DNA from 2 places in the Singulisphaera chitinilytica genome. Region 1 is predicted to be linked to the other one. Evidence: riboswitches for the same ligand, from Rfam matches in the RefSeq annotation. Region 1 holds a riboswitch; the other holds the start of a gene.
What was found. A riboswitch is a leader RNA that binds a small molecule or an ion and turns the genes downstream of it on or off. The one in region 1 is predicted to bind cyclic di-AMP.
Positions count from the first base shown of each region.

Region 2: linked by a shared signal. The riboswitch ahead of ACOYYX_RS22760 (universal stress protein) and the one ahead of ACOYYX_RS00380 (universal stress protein) in region 1 are both predicted to bind cyclic di-AMP.

Region 1 covers NZ_CP186274.1:100,121-115,018, forward strand. Annotated here, with positions in the region: gene ACOYYX_RS00345 (protein kinase domain-containing protein) at 1-3,397, opposite strand, end outside; gene ACOYYX_RS00350 (sigma-70 family RNA polymerase sigma factor) at 3,402-4,037, opposite strand; gene ACOYYX_RS00355 (hypothetical protein) at 5,086-5,283, shown strand; gene ACOYYX_RS00360 (DUF1559 domain-containing protein) at 5,450-6,538, shown strand; gene ACOYYX_RS00365 (FG-GAP-like repeat-containing protein) at 6,785-9,790, shown strand; gene ACOYYX_RS00370 (hypothetical protein) at 9,803-11,386, opposite strand; gene ACOYYX_RS00375 (ferrochelatase) at 11,813-12,874, shown strand; cyclic di-AMP (ydaO/yuaA leader) riboswitch at 13,017-13,160, shown strand; gene ACOYYX_RS00380 (universal stress protein) at 13,325-14,065, shown strand; gene ACOYYX_RS00385 (hypothetical protein) at 14,291-14,898, shown strand, end outside.
Region 2 covers NZ_CP186274.1:5,718,788-5,733,685, forward strand. Annotated here, with positions in the region: gene ACOYYX_RS22705 (hypothetical protein) at 1-123, shown strand, start outside; gene ACOYYX_RS22710 (response regulator transcription factor) at 282-968, opposite strand; gene ACOYYX_RS22715 (ATP-binding protein) at 965-2,185, opposite strand; gene ACOYYX_RS22720 (sigma-70 family RNA polymerase sigma factor) at 4,305-6,368, opposite strand; gene ACOYYX_RS22725 (sulfatase) at 6,592-8,070, shown strand; gene ACOYYX_RS22730 (GNAT family N-acetyltransferase) at 8,086-8,583, opposite strand; gene ACOYYX_RS22735 (plasmid stabilization protein) at 8,787-9,104, shown strand; gene ACOYYX_RS22740 (hypothetical protein) at 9,386-9,589, opposite strand; gene ACOYYX_RS22745 (ADP-ribosylglycohydrolase family protein) at 10,078-11,109, shown strand; gene ACOYYX_RS22750 (sialidase family protein) at 11,111-12,298, opposite strand; gene ACOYYX_RS22755 (hypothetical protein) at 12,528-13,010, shown strand; cyclic di-AMP (ydaO/yuaA leader) riboswitch at 13,067-13,208, shown strand; gene ACOYYX_RS22760 (universal stress protein) at 13,322-14,898, shown strand, end outside.

The DNA.
Region 1 (14,898 bases):
CGGCGGTGTCGCGGATGCCGGCGAGGTCGGAGTCGCGCTGCCAGTGTCGGAGGTCTTCGGCCAGTTGCTTCCGCCCGATCGGGTCCTCTTGCTGGGATGCCCTGATCCAGACGTCGAGGTTGGATTGGAGCCAGCCGAGGGCCTGCTCGCGGAGGGCGGAACGGGCGGGCTCGTCGAGCCGGCCGGCATCGGCCCCCTGGCCGGTTGCCGCCAGGGCCGCCGCGCAGGCGGCGTTGTATCGATCACGCATCCGGGCGGCGTCGTTGAAGTCGGGCTCGGCGGTGAAGGCCGAGGCATAGAACCGCGAGGCCGCCACGTACTGCTTCTTGAAGAAGAGGCAGAACCCCGCGATCTCGCGCTCTTCGGCGGGGTCGGCCGGCCTGGCCTTGCCTTCGAGGATGGCCGGCAGCCTGGCGTCGATCGCGAGCAGGTGCTCGACGCGTTTCCACTGGTTGCGGACCTCGGCGGCCTTCGGGTCGGAGTTGAACTCGTGCAGGAGCCAGCGCTTGGCCTCGGCGGCGGCCTCGGCGTCGCGACCTCGCCGGATCAGCGTCTCTCCCAGGGCCTTGTGGGCCATGACCCCTGGCGGGTCGAATTCGATCGCCCGCCGATAGGCCTCGATGGCCTCGTCCGGCCGCCCCGTGTCAGCCAGGTGGTTGCCGATGTTGTGGTGGGCGGCCGCGAACCTGGGGTTGAACTCGAGCGCCTTGCGGTAAGACGCGACCGCGTCGTCGCGTCGGTTGAGCTTGAGGTAGAGGTTGCCTAGGCTGTTGTAGCCGGTCGGGAGTCTGGGGTCGAGCTCCAGGGCCTTGCGGAAGGCGGCGAGGGCCTCGTCGGGCCGGCCCAGGTTCGCGTAGACGTTGCCGAGGTTCTCGAAGCCGATGGCCCCGCGAGGATCGAGTTTGACGGCTTCCTTGCAAGCGTCCAGGGCCTCCTGGAGCCTTCCCTCGTTCGTCAGGATCGCCCCGAGGTTGGCGTAAGGGGCGGCCGTCTCCGAGTCGAGCCTGATAGCGTCCTGGAAGGCCAACTTGGCCTCGCCCGGGCGACGGTCGGCCCACAAGGCCATGCCCAGGAGGTTGTGGACCATGCCGCTCTCGGGCCGGGCCACCAGGGCCGCGCGGGCATATCCCACGGCCTCTCTCGGCTTCGTCGAGCGCAAGAGCATGCCGAGCTCGAAGTTGAGCCAGAAATCGGCCGGCCTGCGCTGCTGGGCCGCGCGGAGGAGCGGCTCGGGATTTCCGCCGGCTTCTTGCAGCAGCACGCCCAGGGTTGAGAGGAGTTGCGGCGAGGGGTAGTGGTCCTCGGGGATGTCCCGGGCGAGTTCCTCGAGGGCCTCTCGATTCCCCCAGTTCGCCGGATCCCGGGCGCGGCCGCTCCACTTATTACCCTTGTCGGAGAGTTGGGCCACTCTCAAGAGCCGCTCACGCAAGGTCCGATCCGAGGTCACGAAGGCCCAGTCGTCGAGCGCGGCGACCAGCGCGTCTTTGACCTTGGATTGGTCGATCCGGCTCGCCACGGCGAACTCTTGCCCGGGCACGGCCACGCCGAAGCCGGCCTTGTCGAAGGCCTCGCCATACGTCTTCGCCACGGACTCGCGCACGGACTTCTGGCCGAAGATCCCGATCCGGTGGTCCATCCGGTTCTTCTCGAGCTCGGTCACGAGGTCGAGCTCGGCCCGCGCGAACTTGAGGGACTGCTCGAGTTCGCCCTCCCTGGCGTCGTCGAGCCGGAGCTCGGCGTGCGAGAGGACGGTCGACGCCTCGGCCCAGAGCCCCTTGTTGCGCAGGATCCCCGCCTGCTCGATCGCCGCGACGATCGCCAGCCGCAGCCTGGCCTGGCGCTCGGCCAGCTCGAGCCGCTCTTGCTGGGCCCGGACCATGGCGACGACGGCCATCCCCGCCAGGACCAGCAGCAGGGCCGCGAGGGCCGCGGCCGCCGGGCTGCGTCGGCTCCAGCGCCAGGCCTGCTCCGCGAGGTTGAGCCGACGCGCCAGGATCGGCCGGTCCTCCAGGAATCGGCGCAGGTCCTCGGCCAGGGCCCCCGGCGTCTGGTAGCGATCGCCCGGGTCCTTGGCCGTGGCCTTGTGGACGATCGTGATGAGGTCGCGCGGGAGATTCAGGTGGAGAGCATCGAGCTTCGGGGGCTCGTCCAGGGTGATGTGCCGCACCAACTGCGCCTGCCCCCGGTCGTCGAACGCGGGGCGGAGCGCCAGGAGTTCGTAAAGTGTCAGGCCCAGCGCGTAGACGTCGCTCCGGATGTCGGATCGCCCCTGGAACCGCTCGGGGGCCATGTAGCGGAGCGTACCGAAGAGGTCGCCGGTATGCGTCAGGTCCTGCGTCCCGGTCGCCTTGGCCAGGCCGAAGTCGGTGAGCCAGACCGTGCCGAAGCGGTCCAGCAGCAGGTTCGACGGCTTGACGTCGCGATGCAAGATCCCCTGGCCGGCGGCGTACTCGAGCGCATCGGCCACCTGGATGCCAAGGTGGGCCACGCTCCGGAGATAGGGCCGATGTGGATCCGACGACGAGCCATGATGAGGCTCGACCTTCGCGAGGGCCGGCCCCGACTCGGGGGCCGCCGCGACGGTCGACGCCCCGCAGCCCCCCGGCGAGAGATCCGGGCGTGAAGACGCGTCGGAGTGCGTCCCCTCCGGAGGCCCTTGCCGGCTCACGGTGCGGAATTGCCCCGTCCATAATGAGCGGGCGACCTCGGCCGAGGACAGGCTCCCGCCCGCGACGGCGACGGACGGCCCCTCATCCACGGCGGCTCGCCCCGACTGGGAAGCCGCCGCCGTGGCGGGGCGAGAGGCGGGCGCAGGAGCGGGGCCAGCGGAGTGGGCCGCGCCGTTCGTCGACTCTCCCCGGAGCCGGCGGAGCTGGCGGAGGACGTCGTCGAGCGGACAGCCCTCGATATACTGCATCACGTAGTAGTGGGTCGACCCTTCCTCGCCGACGCCGAAGAGCGGGACGAGGTTCGTGTGGTGCAGCCGGGCCGCCGCGCGGGCCTCGCGGCGGAAACGCTCGACCTGCCTCGGGTCGCCGAGCGCGCCGGGGGGCAGGACCTTGATCGCCACGCGACGGCCGAGCGACTCTTGCTCGGCCTCGTAGACGACCCCCATCCCCCCCCGGCCGATCTCGCGGACGATCCGATACTCGCCCAGGCGGAGGAAGGGGAGCTGGTCGGAGGGACACCGATCCCCGCCACCGGACAGTGTCCCGGGCCGGACGTCCTCGAGCATGACGAGCGCGGGGAAGATCTCGCGGATCTCGTCGGCGAGCTCCGGATATCTCTGAACGTATTCGGCCAAAGAAGGGCGCTCACCCCGGCGGTAGCGTGCGGCGAACTCCTCGGCGAGTTCATCCAATGGGTCGCGGCCCGAGTCTAGGTCCGTGGTCATCATCCCGCTATACCCCTCCTGGGCCCGCCGTCATGTCGCTGAGGATCTCTTTGAGGCGTTTCAAGGCCCTCAGATAGCGCTTGCTCGCCGCCGCCTCCTGTATCCCCAAGACGCACGCGGTCTCGGCGTTGGACAGGTCCTCGAAGTGGCGGAGCACCAGGACTTCGCGATCGATCGGGTCCATGCCGTTGAGGGCCTCCTGGACCCGGTTCTGCGTCTCGACCCGGATGGCCGCCCGGCTCGCCGAGGTCAGCCGTCCCAGGAGCAACTCCGCCAACGACGCGGAGGATGCCCGGGACACTTCCCCCTGATGCAGCGAGATCTCCAGGGCGGCGTCGCGCATCTTCGCCCCCAGGTGCTGGCGGTGGAGGTCGACCAGCGTCTGCCCCGTCAACAATCTTAGCCAGAGGTAGAAGGGGATCGCCGGTTTGGCGACGTACTCCGAAAACCTTCGGGAGACGCAGAGGTACGCCTCCTGCAGCACGTCGGCGGGGTCGAGCCGCCCGTGCAGCCGGCGATCGAGGCGCAGGCGGACCATCTGCTCGAGGCGGGCCCGATACAATTCGAACAGCCCCGCCAGGGCCGAGATGTCTCCGGCCGAGGCCCGATTCAAGAGCTCATCACCCTCGCCCCCGTGAGACATGACACCCCTCACCTTCCGGAAATCTCCTAGGACTTTGATCGACGATATCCCGAGAAGTCCACGGGCAATAGACGCTCGCCTCTACTTCAACCCGCGGCATGACTTTGGGGGCCGATGCCCTTCCAAACAAATACGAGAACCACCGAATTCCTTAAATGGCATCCCCGCATGCTTGCCGGCGCCAGATTGCGAGTAAATTCCCGAAAAAGTTCCGCCAATAGTCTTGAGAATTGAGGTATATCCGGATACAGGTTATAGAGACGACCCTATCGAAAATGAGTCGTCGTCTCTGGGTCCTCCCATCACGACAAAGTTGTGCGATCGTTGATGGGAGTTTGTGCAATGGTATCTCTTTCTCGACTCTAGAAGAAACAACAGAACGTACGCTCGCTATGCGTCCGGACGCGGGCGGCTCGTCGTTTGTAGATGGCGGAGTCGGAGGGGCCTTATCGCCCCGTCGATTTGGCATTTCCATCTCCGGAACGACACGGGTCCGTACCTCCATCAACGTAGCGACCGGCCAGGGCCGAAATGCCCAACGCCCCCTCACGGCCATGGTCCGCCCAGTTGGCCCGGGGGTCAAGCGCAAAGGTCCAAGCTCGCGCGATACGCGGAAACAATAAGCGTCACCGTCTCGGTGAATCTGGCAGGAGATGCATGAGGAGAGACGACCTAGTGGTCCGACAAGGCGCGTCGAAAGCCACCCAGCATCTCGGTGATCGCCAGCGATCTCGAAATCGATTGGGCAGCCGTCAAGACTTCCAAACGCCCCCGACTTCGATCCACCTCGGTTCCTCACGATCCGCCAGCCCCGCTTTGCGACCGATCCACGATTATCGCCCGACTTCGATCGATTCGCGCGGGCCGAACGCATCCAGGAGGCCTCCGGACCCGATGGGATTCGGGCCGAGGGCCCTTCGTGCATGTTCCCGGGGTCGAGGTGTTGGTGTCTCCGCATCCTGATACGTCCAGGGGATGCCCGCTCCTCAGCCTATTCTACCGCCACCGTAAGTCGTGTACGGCTGATTTACGCCAATCGAGGATGCTGATGAAACGCGTTTCGACCGTCCGCACGCTCGTCTTCCTCCTGGGCCTGGCCATCGCCTTGCCCTTCTCCTTGATCGGTTGCGGCGACAGCTCGTCGGGCGGCCCCGAAGGCCCGGTCACCCCGCCGTCCGACAAGGCCAAGGGCTCCATGGACTTCTACCGGGAGAAGATGAAAAACAGCAAGAAGGGCAAGCGATAAGCCTTCCTGACTTGTGCAAATGTGGCGGCTCGCCGCCATCCGACTCTAAAAGCTCTCCATTTTTCGATTTCAAAACGTGTTCTCGGCCTCGTGATTGCATCTTTTAATTCCTGTGCGGGGCCACCTCGGGTCTGGGTCTTCATTCTCGTCAACATGGGGGTATTCGATGCATCTTCGAACGCGGGTCAAGTCGGGCTTCACGCTCATCGAACTCTTGGTGGTGATCGCCATCATCGCCGTCTTGATCGCCTTGCTGCTGCCGGCCGTCCAGGCGGCCCGCGAAGCGGCTCGCCGCTCGCAGTGCACCAACAACCTGAAGCAGATCGGGTTGGCCATGCACAACTACCACACCGCCAATAACTCGTTCCCGATGGGGGCCGCCGCCTCCAAGAACACGGTCAACCCCGGCGACAACGGCAACGCCTGCATCGCGTGGATGGGGTGGAGCGCCCAGGGTCTGCTGATGGGCTATCTCGAGCAGACCGCGCTCTACAACGCCACCAACTTCTACTTCGACCCGATCTCGGGCCCCTCGTTCGCTTACAACTCGACCGTCACCAACACGCGAATCGCAAGCTTCCTCTGCCCCTCCGACGGCGGCGCAGGCCGCACCTTCTTCAACAGCTACTACGCTAGCGAAGGTACGAGCGATCGCGCCGACGGCGGGACGAGCTCAAGCCCCTGCGGCGTCTCACAGCAGGGTAGCACCGGCCTCTTCTATTATAGCGTCGCCTATGGCATTGCCGATTGTACCGACGGCACCTCGAACACCGTCGCCTTCAGCGAAGGCCTCGTGGGCACCGGCGGCGACATCCGCAAGCCCTGGGCGACCGGCGTCAACATCAGCGGCGCGAACACGTACTACGACGTGAACTCGAATATCGCCGACACGATGACGACCCTGCAGAATTGCTCCAACTCCTTCGCAACGGCGACCTCGGGCGCCGGCCTGGCCTCCAATCGCGGCTACTACTGGGCATGGGGCTCCGAGGCCATGACGATGTTCAACACCATCGTCCCGCCGACCTCGACTAAGTACCAGTGGGGCCAGTGCCGGTTCGGCTGCAACACCTGTGGCACTTACTCGGCCGACCACTCGCACATCACCAACGCCACCAGCAATCACTCCGGCGGTGCGAACGTCCTGATGGGCGACGGCAGCGTCCGCTTCATCAAGAGCTCGCTCGCGATCAACACGTGGTGGGCCCTGGGCACCAAGGCCAACGGCGAAGTCATCAGCTCCGACGCTTTCTGAGCGGAGTTGGGCGCATTGTGCGGGTCCTGGATCGAGGTTCAGGTCCCGCCATCCGTCATCCCGAAATTTTATGAAGCGACGAATTTTTTAATCGCTTCGATTTGATCTACCCAAGAGCGGTGCCTCGGATTCGAGATGCGAATCCGAGGCACCGCTTCTCTTTTTCCACCCTCGCGCCATCCTAAAGAGGAGAGTGGAGAAGAAAGCACGGTCTTCCCCCCAGCTCGAGATCAGGGTCCTCGTGCCATGGGCGCAAACGACGTGCTCGATCGCAAGAAGTTCAGGTGGACCGCGCGCCGAGTGGTCGCGGCCTCGGCCGTGTTCGCGGCGCTGGGGTGGGGACTCGCCCGGGGCGTCGAGGCCTGGTGCTACGACGCGGAATTAAGCCAGGCTGAACGCGAGATGGCCCAGGGGTACCACGAGCCGGCGCAGGCTCGCCTGGCGAAGCTCTCGGCCCGATGGCCGGGGCGCGACGAGGTCGAGTTCCCCTTGGGCGTCTGCGAGGCCCGCCTCGGCCACGTCGAGCCTGCCCTGGCCGCGTGGAAGCGGGTCCCTCGCGAGTCGGTCATGAGCCCACGCGCGGCGCTGGAGCGGGCCCAGTTCGCCCTCGACCACGGCCGACTGGCCGTCGCCGAGGAGAGCCTGCCCCTCGCCCTCAAAGGCCCCGGCGAACTCGGCGAGAAGGCGAGCCGCCTCGCCGACCAGCTCGCCTTGTACACGGGCAGGTGTCGCGAGATCGCCCGCCGGATCGAGTCGCGCTGGTGGTCCGCCCGCAACCAGGCCTCCCTCCTGCACATGCACTGGCTGATCGAGACCCAGCCCGCCGCCGTGCTGGCCGTCCGGGAGTCGCTCGAGCAGATGGAACGGAAGGCCCCCGAGGATGACCGCGTCTGGCTCGGCCGGGCTAACCTCGCCATGCGCTCAGGCCGCTTCGACGAGGCCGATGCCTGGCTCAAGCGTTGCGAGGCGAGACGGCCCGATGACCCCGACACATGCGAGGCCCGACTGACCTGGGCCCTCGACTCGAGGCACGCCGACGCGGCCGAGCACGCGGCCGAGCACCTACCCATCGACCGGTTCAGACCCGCCGAAGTCGCGGGGCTGCGGGCCCGGTTCGCCGCCCTCCGGGGCGATGCCGAGGCGGAATTCTCGGCTCTGGAACAACGCGTCGAGCTCGAGCCGGGTGACGCCAACGCCTGGGGACGCCTCGCCGACCTCTCCGCCCAGCTCGGCCGATCCGAGACGCTCGCGACCTGCCGACACCGCAAGGCCGAGATCGACCGGGCCAAGGACGTCTACCAGAAGCTGATGGGCGCGGTCGCCGCCGGCGACACCTCTCAAACGGTCGAGCTGGCCCGCACGGCCGAGGCCCTCGGGCGACGCTTCGAGGCCAAGGGCTGGTGGACCCTCCGGGCCCGCGAAGTCCCCGACGATCCCGAGATCCAACCGGCCCTCGGGCGCCTCGCCAGCCCTGGCTCCTCGACCGCCAAGGGGAACGACGCCGGCAAGACGCTCGCCAGCCTCATCTTCCCCTCCACCACGGAAGGCATCGTGAGGACCGTCTCGACCCGCGGGCCCGTGGCCAAGACGGGATCGGCTACGGAGAGCGTCTCGATACCCACGTTCCGCGACGACGCCGAGGCCGTCGGCCTCCGCTTCACCTACGACAACGACCAGACCGACCTGCGCCGGCTCCCAGAGACGATGGGCGGGGGCGTCGGGGTGCTCGACTTCGACGGCGACGGCCGGCTCGATGTCTATGCGGTGCAGGGGGGTCGGTTCGCCCCCTCCGCGGGAGGCTCGACTTCGGCCGCGGCCCAGGCGGTCGGGGATCGGCTCTATCGCAACAAGGGGGACGGCACCTTCGAGGACGTCACGGATAAGGCGGGGGACATCGCCCATCGGCTCGGCTTCGGCCACGGCGTCACCGTGGGGGATTATGACAACGACGGCCGCCCCGACCTCTTCGTCACTCGCTGGCGTGCCTACGCCCTCTACCGCAACAAGGGGGACGGCACCTTCGAGGACGTCACGAGCAAGGTCGGGCTCGGGGGCGATCGGGGCTGGCCGACCTCCTCGGCCTTCGCCGACCTCGACAATGACGGCGACCTCGACCTTTACGTCTGCCAGTACCTCAAGTGGGACCCGGTGAGCTCGCCGCCTTGCCCCGACCCCGACAAGCCGGGCCGACACCTCTACTGCGTCCCGCGCTCGTTCGAGGCCGAGCCCGACCGCGTCTATCGCAACGACGGCGGCACGTTCACCGACGTGACGGCCGAGGCCGGGATCGTCGACAAGGACGGCCGGGGCCTCGGTGTGGTCGCGGCCGACGTCGACGACGACGGCAAGATGGACCTCTTCGTCGCCAACGATATGACGGCCAACTTCCTCTTCAAGAACCTCGGCGGCTTCCGCTTCCGCGAGGAGGGGGCCGAGGTCGGCGTGGCCACGAATGCCGCGGGGGGCTATCAGGCGGGCATGGGGGTCGCCGCGGGGGACCTCGACGGCGACGGCCTGATCGACCTGGCCGTCACCAACTTCTACGGCGAGTCGACCACCTTCTTCCGCAACCTCGGCTCGGGCCAGTTCGCCGATCACTCGGCCGTGGTGGGGATGGTCGCGCCGAGCCGCTACCTGCTCGGCTTCGGCCTCGCCTTCCTCGACGCCAACAACGACGGCCGGCTCGACGTCGCCTCGGCCAACGGCCACGTGAACGACTACCGCCCGGCAATCCCGAGCGCCATGCCCGCGCAGCTCCTGCTCGGCCTCCCCGGCGGGCATCTCGAAGAGGTCTCCGACCGGGCGGGCTCCCCCTGGCAGGTCCAGCGCCTCGGCCGGGGCCTTGCACTCGGCGACCTCGACAACGACGGCCGCATCGACCTCCTAATCCTCTCGCAGAACAGCCCACTGGCCTACTTCCACAACGAGGGGGCCTCGACGCCCGGCCATTTCGCCCTCTTCCACCTCGAAGGGGGACAGGGCTCCAACCGCGACGCCGTCGGCGCCCGCCTCACCCTGACCGCCGCTGGCCATCGCCAGGTCACCCAGCGCTTCGGCGGCGGCAGCTTCCTCTCGGCCAACGACCCCCGCATCCACGTCGGCCTAGGCCCCGCCGAGCGGATCGAGTCCCTTGAGGTGCGCTGGCCTTCGGGGAAGGTCGACGTCTACAAGGACATCCCCGCCGACGCCGCCTATCGGCTCCGGGAGGGGGATCCCCAGGAGAAGCCGCTCGAAGGGTTCGCGAAGCCGTAACCGCGGGAACGATCACCGATCCCCCTTCCGCTCGGGTTCGTCCCCTTTCTTCTCCTCCGCGTCCTTCCGGAAGAGCCGGTACATCGGCGACTCCTCCATCGCCTTGCGACGCTCGGCGGCGATCTTCGCGAGCGCCGCCGCGTCGTAACCCTCGAAGTTCTCGCGGATCTTCTCGACGCCGAGCCTGTCGAGGCAGTAGAGGAAGTAACCCACGAGGTCGCGCTTGCCATAGGCCTCGGGCTCGATCCTCGTCAGGGCGTTCCAGTACAGGAACCCGGCGAACCCGTAGGCGTCGAGGTCGAGCGCGATGTCGGCATAGCGGACGAGGTCGGTCTCGGCCCTGTCCCGATCCTTGAACAGCTTGTCGATCTCCATCCGCAGCCCGACGCGGTAGCCCTCGACGTTCCCCTTCGCCTGGGCCACCGAGGGATAGAGCGGGTCGCACGCGAGGATCGCCTTGTGGACCTCGGGCCAGTCGGCCTGGGCCTCGGCGATTCCACCTTTCGCCTCCATGATCTGCGTCCGCCGCGTGTGGAACTGCTCGAAGCGGGCGTAGGCCGATCCGGGATAGGACTTCAGGAGATCCGCATAGATCTTCAACGCCTCCTCGTACTTCCCCTTGTCGTGCAGCGCGACACCCTCACGCACTCGTTCATTGACATCCTTATCAAAGAGCATGACGAATCGACGCATGTTCGCCAGCCAGCGGCTCGCCCCGGTCTTGCCGTTGTCAAAAAAGGGAGCCATCTCGAGCCAACGCCGGGCCTGCTCGACCTCGCCGTTGGCGAGATGCAGGGCGATCCGGGCGCAGGGGACCAGCAAGTTCCCCACCTGCATCTCCATCATGGCCCGCCAGAAGTCGGGGTTGCGGTCGGTCAGGGCGGCGACGTCGATCGGCTGGCCCGGCTCGATCTTCTCGAGCGCCTTGCCGAGGTTCCTCACCCCTTCGAACTTGGGCTCGGCCTCGCCGCAGAAGACCGCCAGCAGCGGGATCGACTCATCCCTCACCCAGGCCTTCAGCATGGCCAGCCTCTGCTCGGTCGTGGCGGCCTTGAACTCGGAGAAGCGGCGGTCGTCGGGCGCTTCCAGCTTCGGCACCAGGGGCGTGGACTTGTCCTCCACACCCCCGTTCACGGCCGCCTCGATCCGGAAGGTGAAGTCGACCAGCTTCGTATGCGGGGCCTTCTCCGCAGACACGAGGGCCGTCAGTTCTTTGACCTCCGCGTCGGAGAGGGCCGGTCGCCCCGCCGGCTCGATGTCGGGCTTTCCCTTCGTGTGAAGCGTGATCTGCAGCACGACGTCCCGCTTGGACTTGTCCTTCTGGAAACGATCCCGGATCGCGATGAGGACCGGCTTGCACCAATCCGTGAACGGCTCGGGCTCGATGACGTGCTCGGCGATGTTGAGGTCCGTCAGGATCTGCAACTGGGTCTGGACGGGCATCGAGCCCTCGTCCGCCGGCGGTTGCTCGGCGATGAGCGTACGCCCCACCGCCAGGCTCAAGAGCAGGAGCAGGCTCGGCGCCCGATGCCCAGGTCGTCGTCCCCGGATCAACTTCCTCAAGTGCGTTGCCGACAAGCGATCTGCGATGATCACCGGAGACTCCTGATTCGAGGATCGACGCCGCTGCGCCGTAGGCGGACGATCTCGGGGCGCACGATGTCCCCTGGAGCCTCGACCCGATCACCCGAGTCCCCCCTCATCGAACACCGCGCCCAAGACCTCTCACAATTGTAACACGACAGATCAATCGCGAAATCCCCTGCCCATAGAAATCGAAAGGGGTTATGAGCAGCAAAGCTCGGACGGGCTTCGTTTCCACATTCATACATTTCACAACTTATCCAATTTATACTCCCGATGCATGACGCCGCGTTCGATGGCCTCGCATTCGCAGGGAGAGCTCGGCTTCAAGGCGGGTGGCCCGCAGCTGTAGAATATCGCAGGCCGATCCCATCGTCCGTCCGCCCGGATGGGGCAGGGGTCGGCCTCCACCCGCCAATGGCCAGGGACTCCCGACGCATGGGCACAGCAGAACCGGAAATGCCGAAGTCTTACGACGCCGTCCTCGTGGTCGGCTTTGGGGGTCCCGAGCATCGCGACGACGTGATCCCGTTCCTGGAGAACGTCCTCCGAGGCCGGAACGTGCCGCGAGAGCGGATGCTCGAGGTCGCCGAGCACTACTACCACTTCGGCGGCGTCAGCCCGATCAACGGCCAGGTCCGGGAGTTGATCGCCGCGCTCGAGCCCGAGTTGAAACGGCGCGGCCTGGACGTCCCCATCTACTGGGGCAACCGCAACTGGAACCCGCTGCTCGCCGACACGTTGGCGAAGATGACCGCCGACGGCGTCAAGCGTGGGCTCGGCCTCGTCCTGGCGGCGTACAGTTCCTATTCGAGCTGCCGGCAGTATCGCGAGGACGTCGCGCGGGCCCAGGAATCCGTGGGCGGCCCGGCCCCGCCGATCGACAAGATCCGCGTCTTCTACAACCACCCGGACTTCATCGCCGCCAACGCCGACCGGGTCCGCGACGCCCTCGCCCAGATCCCGGCCGAGCGTCGTGAGGCGACCCGCCTGGCCTTCACGGCGCATAGCATCCCCAGCTCGATGGCGGCGAACTGCCGGTACGAGGCGCAGCTCACCGAGACCTGCCAGTTGATCGCCGAGGCCGTCGGCGCGGAGCCGGAGAACTGCCGCCTCGTCTACCAGAGCCGGAGCGGGCGGCCGACCGACCCCTGGCTCGAGCCCGACATCGTCGACCACCTCCGCCAGCTCCGCCAGGAAGGGGTCGAGGATGTCGTCGTCCACCCGGTCGGGTTCCTCTCCGACCACATGGAGGTCCTCTACGACCTCGACGACGAGGCTCAAAAAGCCTGCGCCGAGATAGGCCTGAACATGGTCAGGGCGGGGACGGTCGGCACCCACCCGGCCTTCGTCTCCATGCTCGGCGAGTTGATCGAGGAGCGGTTCCGGGGGACGGCGGTGCGCCGGGCGATCGGGATGTTCGGCGCCAACCACGACGTCTGCCCGGTCGACTGCTGCCTGCCCCCGCCTCGCCCGGCCGCGCGGCCATCGGCGACGTGAACTCCGCCTTATCTCTTCCTCGCGTATCGTTTGCGCGCGATATCCCGGATGACGACGTTGCAATCGTCATACGCCCGGCGACCACTCTCTTGACGAAGAGTCTTCGCGGCGTTGGAATCATTCTTGGTTGAGAAGGGACGTTGCTGATAGATCGCCGAGTCTCCCGGGGGGCCGGGAGAGCGGGGGACCCAACTTTTTGGGGCGAATCGCGTCGAATAAGGCGCGACGGGGCACCTTCGGCCCCGAGCCCGTCAGCTAACCTCGCAGGCGTCCGAGGAGTAGACCACGCGCCGGCTGCCGTCCCGCAGTTGGCGCGACCCGATCTCGAGAGATCGGTCCCCGCAACGTCCCCTGGTCCTTCCCCTTTGCGACTCGCAGCGGGGAGGGTCCGTCCGGCCCATCGCCCCCGGGCCCGATCTCAGCGTTGGGACGAGCCGGGTATTTGCTCCGATGCGGTTCCCACAGCGTCTCTGGACGGTCGTGACGTTTGCGGCGGTCGGCATGATCGCCTTGTTCCTCTCCGGGATGCTCGACTGGATCACGAGCGTCCTCTTCATGGGACTCGAGTTCCTGGCCGAATCGCTCCGCCCCGTCCTCAAGGGGTTCCTGCCGAAGAAGGAAGGGCCGAAGCGTCTTCGCACGGCGGCGAGCTCCGCCTTCACGGCCCGCGAACGCCCCCGACGCTCCCTCCCGCGCCGTGCGAAACCCAAGCAGCTCCGCGGCAGCCTGCTCAGCGAGACGGAGCCCGCCCCCGCGCCGATCCCGGTCGCCATCAAGGCGCGTGTCCTGGTCCCGATCAGCGGCGACAGGCCGAGCCTGATCGCGTTCGCGCTCCGCGAATGCCAGGAGCGGCACGCCGAGTTGATCGTCCTCTTCCTGCGGCCGATCGCCTATACCCCGATGGGCCCGAACGCCCTGCCGACCCTGGCCGAGGACAAGCGGGCCGGCGAGATCATCGATCGGATCGCCCTCGAGGCGGCCGAAGCCGGCATCGCCCTCCGCGTCCAGTACCGGACCGCCCGCGACATTCCCGGCACCATCCTCGAAGTCGCCCGGACCCTTGAGGCGGACGTCCTCCTGATGGAAGCCACGCGCCGCAACATCCTCTACCGGGCCCTCGCCGGCGACCAGATCCAGTCCGTCATGATGCAGCTCCCCGAGCGCGTCAGCCTCCTGATCCACGCCGCCTGACCGTCCGGGCATCCTTGAAAGTTGGAGATCAATCCACCTCCAAGGGCCAAAAATAAATATTCGCCGAGATGATTACTTAAAATTTACGAGACCCGTGAATCGTCCTCGCAGATCATGAGGGCGTGGGGCCTATCCTCGTGCTGGCAACGGGCGGACCGTTCCGCTATGGTCGGTCGTGACAACACCACCATGTTCGTCAGACCCACCTTCCTCGAGGCCCCCCTTATGCGAATCTTCAAGGCTCTCTTCATCCCGACGGCGTTGGGATGGCTCGTCGCAGGATCGGCCCCGCTGCAGTCGGCGGGCGCGGCAGGGCTCGCGGACGCGACCGAGGACGCTCGCGCCATCAAGATCGAGACGGACAAGCTCGAGGCCGTCATCCCCAAGTCGAGCCCGAAGCACTGGATGACCGGGATCGAGAAGGGCTCGTTCCTCGATAAGGAGACAGGGTTCCGCGAGGTCGGCGACGGCCTGATGGTCGTCGACTGGCTGATGGAGGCCGGGAGCGACGCCGAATGGGCGAAGGAGGTCTTCGCCCCCGACGGCAACGGCGTCGGCCGCTATAGCTGGTACGAGAACGAGACCGACCCCGAGCGTCGGGCCTACACGATGATGTCGCACGGCACCAGCCATCGCAAGCGGATGGTCGAGGGGCCGCAGCTCTGCCACCGGATGAAGGAGGTGAAGCCCGAGATCATCCGCGGCAAGGACTTCGTCGCCGTGAAGACGACCTATCACTTCGAGTACGCCGCCCCCGGCCGCAAGCCCGGCTCGAAGTGGACCCAGCTCGTCGTCTTCCCGCAAGGCAAGAGGTACTTCATCCTGATGGACCG
Region 2 (14,898 bases), 4.2 Mb from region 1:
GTCCACGGCCCCGAATGCGACTGCCCGGATTTCATCTTCCACCGCGCCGGCATCGACCCCGCCGGCTGCAAGCACATCAAGGCCCTCGCCGCCTACGGTATGGTCGAGCCGACCCGGAACTGAGGATGTCGGCAGGCCCAAGCCCGGGCCGGAAGCGGTGTCGCCCGTCGTCAGATCCGAACTCCGCGAAGAGGGGGCGGTCGCGGCCCGGCCTCGGCGCGGAGGTTTCGGCGTTTCCGGGGGCTCGAGCGATGCAAGGTGGGGTCTGCCATCACTTCGGCTCAACCGTGCTCCAACACCCACTGGAATGCGGTCCGCGATAGTTCGGTCCCGGTGCTGAGGTCGAGCTTGGCCCGGATCCGGTCGCGGTAGGTCTCGACCGTCTTGTTGCTGAGGCGAAGGCGGTTCGCGATCTCGCCGGTGTTCATCCCATGGCCGATCATGCGGAAGACCTCGAGCTCGCGGTCGGAGAGCGACTCGACGGGCGCCGAGTGGAAGTTCTTGTTGATGCCGTCGACGACGCGGTTGACCAGCTTCTCATCAAGATCCACGCTCAAGTAGACTTTACCGTCAAGCATCTGGCGGATAGCCTCGATGAGTGTGCTCGTGGCCTGGGTCTTGTTGACGTAACCCATCGCCCCCGCCCGCAATGCCCGCTCGGCGTAGAGGGTCTCATGATACATGGACCACACCAGGAGCAATGCCGACGGATTGCTGGCGCGGACCTGCTTGATCAGGTCCATGCCATCGCTGGCCCGGAGCGCTATATCGACGACGACGATGTCGGGCTGGCGCGACTCGATCAACTCGAGGGCCCCGCTCACGTCGGAGGCCTCGCCGCAGACCATCATGTCGGGTTCGGACGAGATCCGGATCGCCAGGCCTTCGCGAGTGGCAGGATGATCGTCGACGATCATGACCTTGATCCGGCGGACCTCTCCGTCGTCCTCCCATGGACTCGAGGTCATCGAGACAGCCCTTTGAGTTGGGTACAGACAACCAGGGTCCCGCCACCTACCGCCGGCCCGATGTCGAGCGTCGCGTCGATGAGCCTGGCCCGGCGACGCATGATCTCCAGGCCGATGCCTGCCTCCCTGGGCGTGGACGCCTCGGCCCCGAATCCGATGCCGTCGTCCTGGATTCGTAGCGTTACCAAACCATCGCCTCCCTCCAGGCCAATCCGAATGTGCCGGGCTCGGCCGTGTTTCAGGGCATTGGTGACCGCCTCCTGGACGATGCGGTACAACTGCGTCGCCGCGACCCCATGCTCGACGAGGACGGTCCCTTCGCAGGCGAAGGTGCAAGGCACCCGCGCCTGATTGGTAATCCGCATCGCGAGATCCCCCAGGGCCGCCATCAGCCCTTCGGGCCCGACCCCTGCGGGGACGAACCCTCGCGGGAACTCGCGCAACTTCTTGTGCGAGCGTTCGATCGCTCCCGTCAGCTTCGATACGAGCTCGACCGTCGCGGGCGAGCTCCCTTCGCATTGTCGGGCCGGGCTCTCGGCGATCAGGGCGAGCGCGGTCAATTCCTGCCCGATGTCGTCGTGCAGATCCTGACCGATCCGGGCCCGCTCCGGATCGGCCGCCTCGAGGATCTTGCCGTCGAGCCGCTTGCGCCCATCGACGCCGCGGGCAACCATCGAGACGCCGACCACGCGACTCAAGCTATTTCTTATCGGCAATAATGACAATGAAACATCAACAATCTTCCCGTTCCTTCGAATCCGAACGGTTTTGTTGTAGTTGATGCACGCCCCTCGCGCGGCCTCCCTTAGCGAGCCCGTCCGCTCGAACAATCGGGCCGGCCCCTGGATCATCGCGATCGAGTTCCCGGGCGCCTCCTCGTGTGCGAACCCGAAGATTTGCTCGGCCTGCGCATTCCAATCGGTGATGATCCCGTCCGACGTCGTGGCGATGATCGCGCCCTCGAACGAGCTCTCCCCCGAATTCCTTAGCCAGGCAGTCAGGTCGTTGGACACCTGCAGGGTGTCCAGCCGACTGCTGAGTTCCTCGTTGATGGCCCACAACTCGCCAACGAGGCCCGGCCGAGCGTCCTCGGCACAGGCTCCCGGCGTTTCCCCCGTGCCGACGCGGTGAAGATCACTCGAGCCCCGAGAATCACCGGCTCCCTGCTCGAAGAGATCCCGGGCGAGTGCCTCGACCTCCCCCTCACGCTCGTGCAAGACTCTCAGATACCCGCATATTTGATCAATTCCATACAATGCCGCACGACGCCGGAAGCAGCTCCTCAAGGAATCCGCATCGAGGCAGCGAAAGTCTCGCTTCGTCGCGGCGAGCACGAGTGCGAGGATCTCACGGGTTATGCCCGAGGCTTCCCCGTCGGCGGCCCCGAAGAAATCGCGAGGCTCGCCGAAAGGCGGGTGGGGTCTGGAAGCGGACTTGGTTTTACGTGCGTGCGACGAGGCGTGGGTCGCGAATCCCGGTAGAGACTCGTGATACGACAGCTGATACACCTGGGCTGTTTCTGGCTCCTTGGCCATGGCCAACCCTCCGTTTGCGTTCACGGATACGAGCGTCGACGAACCGGCAAATGCCGGCTCCGATCGGCTCATGCCGATCGCTTGCACCCTGGGATTGCGGGAATTGGATGCCGAAAACGCGTCGAGAGTGATCCGGCTCCTCCCATCATTGGGATAGAGCCCGTCATCTATCGCTTCGAAAGGATATGGGGGCGAGTTGACGCCGAGTGGACCTGCATCGGTCGCCAAATCTCCCCCAGGCACGCCGACCGGGCTGTCGGGTTTATCATGGTTCTTCCCGGCCATGCCGCGATCACGCGAATCATTAACGTGAGAGTGTAGTACAAAAGTCATGCCATCGGCGCACGGTCTGGCCATTCCAGGGTACTTCGGCGCGGCCTTCTCCGCCCCGAGGGGGGCAACCGAGGGCGCAAAGGGAACGCGATTCCGCGTCCCCTCCGCCGATAGAATGCCGGCCGTGCCCCGAGGTCTCGCCTGCTGGCGACGTCCTCGTGCCGCCGCGGAATCGTCCGACGCAAGCGCCCGGGAATCGATCGCGCACCTCTTGCTCGCGGCCATTGCGGACCCTCCCCATCATCTCAAACTGGCCACGATCCCGTCGACAAAGCACCATCCGGAAGGGCCCTCCCCTGCCGCGTAGGCATTCCCCCCCACATAAAGACTTCAAGAATCTCGAGGAATCATAACCCACGATGAACATGCCGCATACCGAAGTCATGAAATAAGTTAGGATAGGGCATTCGGCTGACAGGAAACTCCCTACGCGATCCAGCACGAGGCCGCGGCAGCCAACGCACCGGTCTCATTATAATATTCAAACATACAAACAATCAACCGCGTAACCCTGAACAGCCGGCGGGGCGATCACTCTGGTCGCGATATCAATGGGCGTCCACCGGCGATCAGGCCGCCCTACGACGCCCGGGGTCGTCCCTAAAATTAAGCCCGTAGGCCGGCATTATGCGTCGATCGATGGCCTAGTGACCGCGACCCGTTGATTCGAGAAATGCGGGCCGTATGAACGTAGTGGCAATCTCCCCCTGATTTGAGCCTCAGCGGCATTATGCTCAAATAAGCCGACAAGAATTATCAGGATGACAGGGTTTTTCATGAATCCACTTGCCAACGGGATCATCCTGCGTCGATGATTCCGAGCACATTAACATCTACATAAACAATTTCGATCGGATGAGTTCCAGAGAAATAAAGGCTCACCAAAGACGTGTTCCTCCTGGGTTATCAGGAGACCGACGGGGCGAATAGTTTGTTGCATTATTGCGACACCAAAAGGATGATTTTCGCCGACTCTCAACCCGCTCTGTCACAAATCGCAGGCTCTTACCACTTGGACAGGCCAGACGTTTACCACGTACCGCGGAGTGATCGACTCTCGCGATGCCGAAAAGCCTCATGAGCCGATATCGCACCACGCTTCTCGGGCGATCCATGCTTGCGAGCGAGTCCGGCTGATTGGCGCACGCCCCCAATCGCACCTGCATGTGCTCATTCAAGCTCGGCATATCCGGCGCAGGCATGGCCATCGCCACGGCAAGTCCCGTTGGATCGGATTGTGCGGAGAGGGTTCGTGGCCGGAATCGCGTGCAGCGGTTCGAGGCGGGATGCGAAAAGCCGTCGTCGCCCGAGAAAACCTCGGCTCGACGGCGGCTGGGATTATCAAGATGCGACGCCCCGCAATGAGGCACAGCTCAATTGAGTACAGTGCCTGTGACCCGCTCGTCGTCTCTGCGGCCTGGACCGGCCATGCATGCGGACCTTCGTGATTGATATTCCGCTTGGTAATTCATGGAGTACCCTCGTCCGAGGCGTTATCGAGTTCAAGGCGCGGCTCGATATCCGGAGCAGGCGGCGGCGATCCCTCTTGCTTGCCTCCCGAACGAGGCCCGAAGGGGAGCAGGCGAATCAGTCCATGCTTGCCCACGCTGGATCGGAGTGGTTCGATACTGCGAGAATGCAAAGAATCGAGTTCCGCGACGCGCTCGATCAGGGCCTTTCGCTCGGTGCGATAGCGTCGATCGAGAGCGCCGAGCGATTCCTGAAGTCCCCGATCGTCTCCTGCCTGGCGCTGCCGTTCCGCGTGCTGGATCAGCCGCTCATAATCTTTTTCGAAGGACTGCCTCGAGGTTTCGGAGCTCGCGATTGGCTCATTCGGGGATGAGGATGGCTCGATCTTGCGTGCAGGGTTGGAAGGTGAAGAACCCTCAGGATTCCGATCAAGAAGTTCGTAAACCGCTCGCAGGTTGGCGTAATAGCCAAGGTTGCTTCTCGGTTCGGAGTACCGGCAGAATCCGGCCAGACGCCCTTCTTCGTCGAACAACCCTCCCCCTGAGCGGCCTGGCGCGGGCGAGAACTCACAGGCGATCACCTCGAAGGAGCCTTGGCCCAGCGACAGCGTCGCCTTCGGGTCTTTGACTCGAGTTGACCAGAACGTCGCATCCTGCCCGAGAGAGCATCCACCAGTGATCATCATTGCGCCCGCCTCAGGAGACCAATCCCTCGGCAGGAGCGGTGACGCCGGGAGTTGCCGCCCGGGGTGGATCCTGATCAGGCAGATGTCGCGCTCCCGATCGAAATCCACGATATCGGCGTTCAGGGTCTCTGTGGGGGTCACCGCCTGCTTCGACGTGAGTTTGCCATCGAAGAGGTCCACGCGGATTGTCCGAGGATTGGATGCGGGCAGCCCGAGGCTTCTCTCTCCAACACGAAACCCAAAATTATGTGCGCACACCAGGACTAATGATTCTCGAGAGCTGCTCCGGATGATCGTGCCCGAACCGAATCCGATCGCGTTTTCATCTGGCCGGGAGACCTTGACGCGGACGGTCGTCTCCCAGGGTTTCGGAATGCCCTGCGACGGCGTAGGCGCCGACTCCATCGGCGACGGATTGACAACCGGCTCAGGAGCGAGCGGCCGAAGGATCTCATCCGCAGGGGCTGGCGCAGGAGTGGGGAGAGCTGAGCCTTCCTCTTGCATATCCCCGGTCGCCACGAGCCAACGCCCGGCCGGCTCTCCTCGCCCCCCCAGGGCGAAGCCAACCGCCAGCAGCAGGCCGCAGGCCAGGGCCTTGCCGAAGACAGCCCCCTGGAAGAGGCTGGCGGCCCACGTCGCCAGGCGACGGGCGGCCCGGGAATCGCGGCGAGACTCCAGGGCCATCACGACCTCGACGGCGCGGCGGATCACCAGATCGGCATTCAATGACCCGAGTGCGCGATCCGCGGCCAGGGTCCCGGCGAGGAAGCCAACAGGGGCACCGACGCCTCGGCGGAGCAGGCGGGCTCGCAGGCGCTCACGACCCCGGGCGAGCCGGCCTCGGATCGCCGTCTCGGTCAGGCCGAGTTGGCCGGCCGCCTCGGCGTAGCTCAATCCGCTAAGGCCGCAGAGCAAGATCGGGAGCCGATGCGACGCCGGGAGCCTCGCGATCTCCTCGTGCAGGATCCGGGCTTCGTCCGGGCTCAGGGGCGTGGCTTCGACCTCCCGGCTCGACGCGAAGGAGACAGCGGCATCCCCCTCGAGCCGTCGTCGCCGCTCAAGCGAAGTCCTGGACTTGGCGGCCACCCGACGAGCCACGCCGTAGAGCCAGCCGCTCAGGGACTCGTTCACCCAGAGGGTCCGCCCCTTCCTGGCCAGTAGCAGGAACGTGGCCTGGAAGACGTCTTCGGCGGCGTGGTCGTCCCGGAGCAGGTCCCGGGAGACGCGCAGGACCATCGGGCCGTGGCGCGAGACAATCGCCTCGAAGGCCGCCTCATCACGCCTGGAGACGAAGCGTTCCAGGAGCTCTCCATCGCTCTCGGCGGCGAGCGTGCCTCTTTCGAAGAGTCGACTCACGTCGCGAAGGACCTCAGACATTCGTGTCATCCTGATCTCCCCTTTCCGTCTCATCGCGAAATCCATGACTAATGCCACATGAGGGCCAGCTCCTCACGCAAAATCCCCGGCGGCGAGGAATTTCCGGCTCATTCCCAATGAGCCGACCTGTCGGGATGAGATGGGTCGACTTCGAACACATACGTGAGGACAATAGCGAGTTCCAACCAAGCCCCGAATCGACCTGGAAGGTGCGACTTTGCCCATGGCAGCGGCAATCACGTGTCTCATGCTCGCCCTGAGCGCGGCGGGCGCCAACGAGCCGGCGCGGGGAGAGGCCCGCAAGGACGCGAAGAACATCCTCTTCATCGCGATCGACGACCTGAACGACTGGGTGGGATGCCTCGAGGGTCATCCCCAGGCGAAGACCCCCAACATCGATCGGCTCGCGGCGAGGGGGGCGCTCTTCACAAACGCCCACTGCCAGGCCCCCCTCTGCAACCCCTCCCGCAGCAGCGTCCTGACCGGCCTGAGGCCCTCGACGACGGGGATCTACGCGCTCCACCCCGGCTTCCGCGCATCACCTGCCCTCAAGGAGAGTGTGACCCTGCCGCAATACCTGGCCTCGCACGGCTACTCCACCTTCGCGGCCGGGAAGATTTTCCACGACGGCTCCATCCCCCCCGCCGACAGATCGAAGGAGTTTCAGGAGTGGGGAGAAATCGGCGCCATGCCCTACCCCCCGCACAAGTTCGTCACGACCCCGGACCCGATCAAGGCCATGGACTGGGGCGTCTTCCCCGACCACGACGAACGCCAGGGAGACTGGAAGATTGCCGAGAGCGCCATCAAGCGGCTGAAGTCCCTGCCGGATGACAAGCCCTTCTTCGTCGGCGTCGGCTTCCGGCTCCCGCACGTCCCCTGCTTCGCCTCGCGTCGCTGGTTCGACATGCACCCCGAGTCGTCCCTGATCTTCCCGCCGGTGCGCGAGGACGACCGCGACGATGTCCCGGACTTCGCCTGGTACCTGCACTGGAAGCTGCCTGAGCCCCGCCTCTCGTGGCTCAGGCGGACCCAGCAATGGGGTCCTCTCGTCCGGGCCTACCTCGCGAGCACCAGCTTCATGGACAGCCAGGTCGGGCGCGTCCTCGACGCCCTCGAGGCGACCGGCAAGGCGGACAACACCATCGTCGTCCTCTGGTCGGATCACGGCTGGCACCTGGGCGAAAAGGGGATCACCGGCAAGAACACGCTCTGGGAGCGATCCACGCGCGTCCCCTTGATGTTCGCCGGCCCCGGCATCCCCAAGGGGGCTCGCTGCAAGCAGCCGGCCGAGTTGCTCGACATCTACCCGACCCTCGTCGACCTCGTCGGCCTCCCTGCGAAGCAGCGGCTCGAGGGGCACAGCCTCGCACCGCAGATCCATGATCCGAAGGCCCATCGCGCCTGGCCGGCGATCACCACGCATTGCCCGGGCAACCACTCCGTGCGGTCCGAACGCTGGCGCTATATCCGCTATGCGGACGGCTCCGAGGAGTTGTACGACCACCAGATGGATCCGCACGAGTGGACCAACCTGGCGAAGGACCCGCAGCATCGCGCGATCGTCGACGCCCACGCCCGATGGATCCCCAAAGACGACGCGCCCCCCGCCCCCGGCAGCGCCGACAGGCTACTCGTCCGCAAGTTCGGCGTCTGGACCTGGGAAGGGAAGTTGATCATCCCTTCGGCCCTCGAGCGCTGAAGGCCGATCCTCAGGTCAGAGGATCATCTGCAGGATATGCACGTCGAGCCGCTTGCCGAACTTGCGGCCGACCTCCTTGAGGGTCCCCACGCGTTCGAAGCCCAGAGACTCGTTGATGTGCAGGCTCTCGGCGCTCCCCGCAACCACCCTCGAAATCAAGGAGTGGAAGCCGAGCCGCCTGGCCTCGTCGATGATCGCCGACTTCAAGACTCGCCCGATGCCCCGGCCGCGGAACTCGGAGTGGACGTAGGAAGAGGTCTCCGCCGTCTCGTCGTAGGCCGCCCGCTCCGACCAGCGCCCCAGCGAGGCCCAGCCCACGACATGGCCTCCTACCTCGGCCACGAGGATCGGGTGCAGGTCGTCGTGAGACTCGAACCAGGCCGCCCGATCCTCGAGCGTCTTGGGCTCGAGGTCGAAGGTCGCGGTCGTGTTCAGGATGGCCTCGTTGTAGATCTCCGCGATCGCTTCCAGGTCAGCGGGCACAGCCTTGCGGATGAGCATCTCCGTTTTCATCGGCCCTTCCCAATCGCTCGGTGTTCGGCCCGATGCTCCTTGCCCGGAGTCCGATTTGATTTCATAGCAAGCGTATATTTCGAAGAAATGGTGCGTCAGACATCGGCGAACTTTAGATTTGGCATCCCATCTGCGTTAACCCATGGCAAGGTCTTAACTCATCGATTCGGGCCTGCAGGCCAGCCCCGGAAAGGAGACAAGCCATGCCTCGCGGCGACAAGTCCAAGTATACCGACAAGCAGAAACGTAAGGCCGAGCACATCGCCGAAAGTTACGAGAACCGAGGGGTGCCCGAGAGCGAGGCCGGGAGCCGCGCCTGGGCGACCGTGAACAAGGAATCGGGCGGCGGGAACAAGTCGGGCAGCGGCCGGGGCAAGCCCGATACCCACATCTCCAGCGAGAAGGGGGGCAAGAAGGGTGGAGCCGCCTCCGCCGATCGAACTCCCGAGCAACGCTCTGCCTCCGCCAAGAAGGCCGCCGAGACCCGCAAGCGGAACCGCGAAGCCAAGGCCCACGGCTGATCGATTCGCCAGGAGCATTGCCACGCGACGAGGACGGGTGAGGGCCTCGGTTTTACGCGGCCCTCACCCGTTAATGTATCCGACATCCTCGCCCCCTTCCCCGGCCGAAGCCAAGAAGCAAGAAGGCGGACGCCGAGACGTTCGCTCACCCCATCACATGTCCAATTCCATCGCGGCATGGAATTCTGCAAGCTAGCAATGAGGTCGCGGGCCGCTTACCGGGACGGACGGGTCCGGACCCGGTCCTCGGCAAATGGCCCGCGCCGGAGTTACACCTGGGATCAGGCGTGCTGCTTCTGGTATTCGCCTCGGAGGATTCCGAGCAGCAGGCCTTCCTGGTTGTCGCTGATCTGGCCCGCCTGATAGAGCTCCGCGATTTCCTCGGCACAACGGTCGACGACCTCCTGCTTGCCAGGATAATCGACGTGTCGCGCGATGAGATCGACGGACTCGGCCAGCCTATCGAAATGCGATAGTGTGATCATTATTTTCTGCCTACACAGGGAGTTTTCCGCCCACGCTCGGGGCATGGCGGAAGACATCGACCCAAAATGAGAAAGCCGCTCGACGAGGAGCCGGCTGACTAGAAGGGGGAACATTCCCTGTGATCCCGGCTTACACCCTCCTGGTGAGACTCTTCACGCTTCGGCCTGTCCTCTTATGGACAACCTTAGTTCGTGGCTTGCGACGCGGGGGTTCGAATGTTTTGAAATGGCCCCGACGATCGCCGCCATCAACGCGATAGACACCCGACGAAACCCGCCTCGGTGAAACCCTTGAAATGTGGTGACTCGTGCGTTGATTGGTTATCGTTGATGTGCAACCATCGTGCCATCGGGGCTTCTCAGCGAGCAACATCGATGCAACTGCCTCTCGCATCTCCATTTAAATGCGAGATCGAATCGGCCTCACTTTGAGAACACCCCTGCGCACGCCGGCAACTTCCTACAACAACTGTGGTGAAAGAAGCCGTATGAGCCACGAAGATCGCGTCGCCGGGACGCTGCTCGGGACCGCGCTCGGGGATGCACTCGGCCTCGCGACGGAAGGACTGTCGGCGCGGCGGATAGCCCGACGATTCGGGCGGATTGAGGGGTTCCGGCTGCTGGGGCGCACCGGGTTCGTCTCCGACGACACCGAATTATCCGCCCTGATTGCGCAGAGCCTCATCCAGGAGCCAACCGACGCAGAACGCTGCGCCAGGGCCTTCCGGCGCTCGCTGCTCGGTTGGTGCTGCCGGCTCCCCTGGGGCGCCGGGCGAGCCACCTTGAAGGCGGGCCTGCGGATCGGCCTGGTGATAACACCCAGCGGCGTGATGTCGGCCGGCAACGGCGCGGCGATGCGAGCGGCCGTGATCGGCTCGTTCTTCCACGAACGCCTCGAGTCGAGGAACCTCTTCGGCCGGGCCCTGGCCGAGACGACGCACTGCGACCCGCGTGCGGTCGAGGGGGCCCTCTACGTGGCCGAGTTGGCGGCGGCCAGCGTGCGTGGCCAGGGATCCGCCTCGCGCGAGGATGTGCAGGCGCAGGCACGTCGGATCGTGACGATCGACGCGCTGGGCCTCGCCGTCGATGAGGCCGCGGAGCTTGCCAGGTTAGAGGTCGACACGCAGGCCGCCGCCTCGCGGTGCAAGACCACCGGATTCGTCGTGCATAGCGTGGCCTTCGCCACGTTCGGCTTCCTGCGTTATGGCCAGGATCCGAAGCTTGCGCTGACCGAGGTCATCGGCGCGGGGGGCGACACCGACTCGATCGCGGCGATCCTGGGGGCCTGGCTGGGAGCCTATCATGGCGTATCCGGGCTCCCGGCCGACCTGATCGCCCGGATCCACGACGGCCCGTTCGGCCCCACCCACCTGCGGGCCCTCGCCCATGCCCTGAGCCGGCTCCAGGATGGGGAGCCGGCCGAGGCTCCTCGCTACTCGCCCGCCAGGGCATTCGCGAGGAACCTCGCTCTCTTCCCGGTGATCCTCGGGCATGGGTTCCGGCGGCTCTTGCCGTTCTGAATCACTTCCCCGAGGGGGCATCCCCCTGCATGACCCACTCTTCGTTGAAGGCGGTGTGCTGGATCGTGCTCCCCTCGCCTTTCAGGCGACGGGTATAAGTGGTGTGGATCAGGCCGTCCTGGGTCTGGAGCAGGGACGGGTAGTGGAAACGGTCCTGCTCGACGCCGGTCTTCTCGACGTGCCGGGTCCACTTCCAGGTCGCCCCTTCGTCGTCGGAGACGGAGAGGGCCAGCGAGTTCCTCCCCTTCTGTGCGTCGTTGTAGATGATGGCCCAGTGGCCGTTGGCCAGCCGGATGGCGTCGACGCCCGCGCCGGGGTTCTGGAGCGTCGAGTCGGTGACCGGCCCCCAGGTCTGGCCGTCGTCCTTCGAACTGCTGAGCCGAATCTGGTGATGTCTGCCGTTATCTCGCATGAATGCGACAATAGTTCCATCATTCTTGCGGACGAGGCTCGGCTGGATGTTGCCGAACCCGAGGATCGGGGCGCTCGTCGCCCAGGTCGCCCCCTTGTCGTCGCTGATAGCCATGATCGAGCCGTCGAAGGTGTCGGAATAGAGCGGCAGGAGCCAGCGCCCCGAGGGCAACGCCAGCGGTCGGACGCGCGGCATCCAGCCTAGCCGCTGGTAGAGCTCATCCTTCGAGCGCTCGGTGTAGCGGTTCAGGAGTTCCTTCTCCCCTTTCGCCTCCGCCTCGGACAGCGAGCCGATCGCCTTCGCGACGGCCGTGTCGAAGGCGCGCGGGGTCATGTGGATGACCCCTTCGCGGAACCAGGGCAAGGGGCCGTCATGCTTGCCGTCATCCCTGGCGACGGCGAACTTCAGCAATGCCCCTTCCCAACGGTGGTCGAGGATCGTCGGCCAGAAGAGCCAGATCGTACGATCGGGGGCCGCGAAGAGCGCGGGGTTGCAGTCGGGATACCCGGGGGTGTCGGCGAGGGTGAAGCGCGGGCTCCAGGCCTTCGCCCCGCGCTTGAACCACGAGCCGAGGACCACCACATCGTCCGCCTTCCGCTCCCCGCTCCCGCGATACCAGGTCGCGAGCAGGTCGCCGCCCGAGGTCTCGGTCACGCAGGAGGCGTGATTGTGGATATCCTCGGGCGCGAAGATGGCCCTCGTCTCGAAGAAGGGCTCCGCGCCCAGGGATCGGGTCGCGGCGAGGGCGATCAGGGCCAGGGCCAACGGATATCGCATGTCGGGGCTCGTTATTGAGGGAGGACGCTTTGCGTCGTCGCAAGAGGGCCTCGAGCGGCCGAGGCCGTCCGCAACGATACGAGGCCGGGGCCAGGGCGAGCAAGGGAGTGGGGCGTCGAAACCGATCGCATTCGTTTCCAAGGTGGTTTCCCACTCGATCGTCCTCGACTACGATGAGGCACTCGCCGGACTGACTCGCGTCGTCTCGTCGATGGACTCCTCAAGCAGCATGCGACTTCCTCGGCTCACCGTCCGTCGGCTCAAGAGCCTCGCCCTGGCCTCGGCCGGGTCGATGGCCTGGCTGCTCGCCCTCGCGACGGTCGGGGATGAGAGGCTCGCGCTGCTGGGAATCGGCCTGATCGCCTTGATCGACCTGACGACGGCTCTCCCCTTCCTCGGCTACGTCTTCGAGGTTGGCCTGCCGCCCCCCGATCCCGGAGGCCCCTCGCGCAGGCCCCCACGCCTGCCCAGGCTCACGAGCCGCCGCCTGATCGAGTTCATCCTGATCGTCACAATCGGATGCACGGTGGCGATGCTCGTGAACCGCCTCCCGCGACGAGGCCATGATCCCCGACCGCCCACAAAACAGCCCGACCGAAGAGACGTGTCAGGGGCCATGGATTCGACGATCCGTTTCCCGCGAGCAACGTCCCGAGTCCGGCCGCGGATGTCGGAACCCTTGAATGACCCGGCGGTTGGGTGTCCCTCTTGACGAAGGGTCCGGGGTTCTTTTTAATTCACGGCGATTAGGTGTTCTTGGGGATATTGTCGATGTGAGCGCCGAATCTCTCGGGAATGATGAGAGAACGGGGGACCCAAAAACTTGGGGCGAATCGCGTCCAAGGACGCGACGGGGCACCTTCGGCTCCGAGCCCGACAGCTAACCTCGTAGGCGTCCGAGGGGAATTTCCCGCCAGGTCGATCACTTCCGGCCAGCGATTGCCGGCTTCGTGGAGCCGGCCCCCATTGCAGGTGACCCCCCAAGAACTCTAGAAAACGATCGGGAAGGAAAAACGGTCGACCATGCTGGCCACTGGGGAACGTCCGCGCGAGTTGCATTGGTATCACGCGGGTCCCATGCTCTTCGGCGACTGGGGCACCAGCCGCCTCTACGTGCTCGGTCTGGCCTTCGCCTTCAACGGCAGGGCCTCGTTCTGGTTCGTCGCCCTGATGAGCGTGCTGCTCATCGGCGTCGGCTGGAGCTATGAGATCATCTGCCGCCTCTTCCCCGACGGCGGCGGCGTCTATTCATCGGCCAGGCATCGCTCGCAGCTCCTGGCGGTCATCGGGGGGTTGCTCCTCTGCGCCGATTACGTGGTGACGGCGTCGCTCTCTTGCCTCGACGCATTCCACTACCTCGAGGCGGCATTAGGCTTCCACGGGCTCGCGATCTTCGGGATGCCCATCGAGGCGATCCTGGCGGCCATCACGATCTTATTGATCGGCGGGCTCAACTATTTCGGCCCGGCGAAGGCGGGGACGGTGGCGATGTTCATCGCCATGGCGACGGTCGCGCTCACGCTGGTCATCGGCGTCAGGGCCGTCTTGCACATGACCGGCCTCGTGCCGATCCACGACCCGGCCATCGGGCCGCTCTCGCTCGAATCGCCGCTCAAGGACGGGGTCTGGAAGTCCTGGATCGGCTTCACCGAGATCGTCCTGGCCCTCTCTGGCGTCGAGGCGATCGCGAACATGACCGGCATCATGGTCCAGCCCGTCCAGAAGACGGCGCGCAAGTCGATCATCCCGGTCCTGATCGAGATCGTGCTCCTGAACCTGATCCTCGCGGCGGCGATGAACACGCTGCCTGACAGCATCCTCTACAGCGCCCCGAAGACGCCGGCGCACACCGACGACATGCTCAAGGTCATCGCCGTGCATTACGTCGGCGAGACCTTCGCCAAGGTCGCGTCGGTCGTCTTCGCGGCGCTCCTGCTCTCGGCCGTGAACACGGCCCTGGCCGACCTCGTGTCGATCCAGTTCATGCTCTCGCGCGACAAGGAGCTGCCGAAGGTCTTCAGCGGGCTCAACAATTTCGGCATGCCGATGCTGCCGCTCCTGATCGCGGCGATCGTGCCGGCGGTGGTCGTGCTAGTCTTCCCCAACGTCACCGTGCTCTCGGGGCTCTATGCCATCGGCGTCGTGGGGGCGATCGCGATCAACCTCGGTACGACGTCGACCAACTTCGAGCTCGCCCTCAAGGGGCACGAACGGCTCCTGATGATGGTGCTCACGGTCGTGATGATCGCGATCGAGAGCACGATCTGCGTGGTCAAGCCCGACGCCCGAGGGTTCGCGCTTCTGGTCCTGGTGACGGGCCTGGCCGGCCGGCTCGTGACGATCGTGACCAACCGCGCGGTGCCGCTCACCAAGTCGGCCCGCACGGGGTACGTCACCTTCGCCGTCGCCGCCATCGCGACCGAGGTGCTCATCACCGTCCTGGTGGGGCATACCTGGATGGGCTTCGGCCTCTCGGCCCTGGTGGCCGTGGTCGTCGGAGCGGCGAGCTACCGGACCCAGGCTTATCGCGCGGCCCTGATCGCCGCCGAGCACGCCGCCGGGCCGGCCGTCACCGCCAAGAAGCCGTCCATGATCCAGCC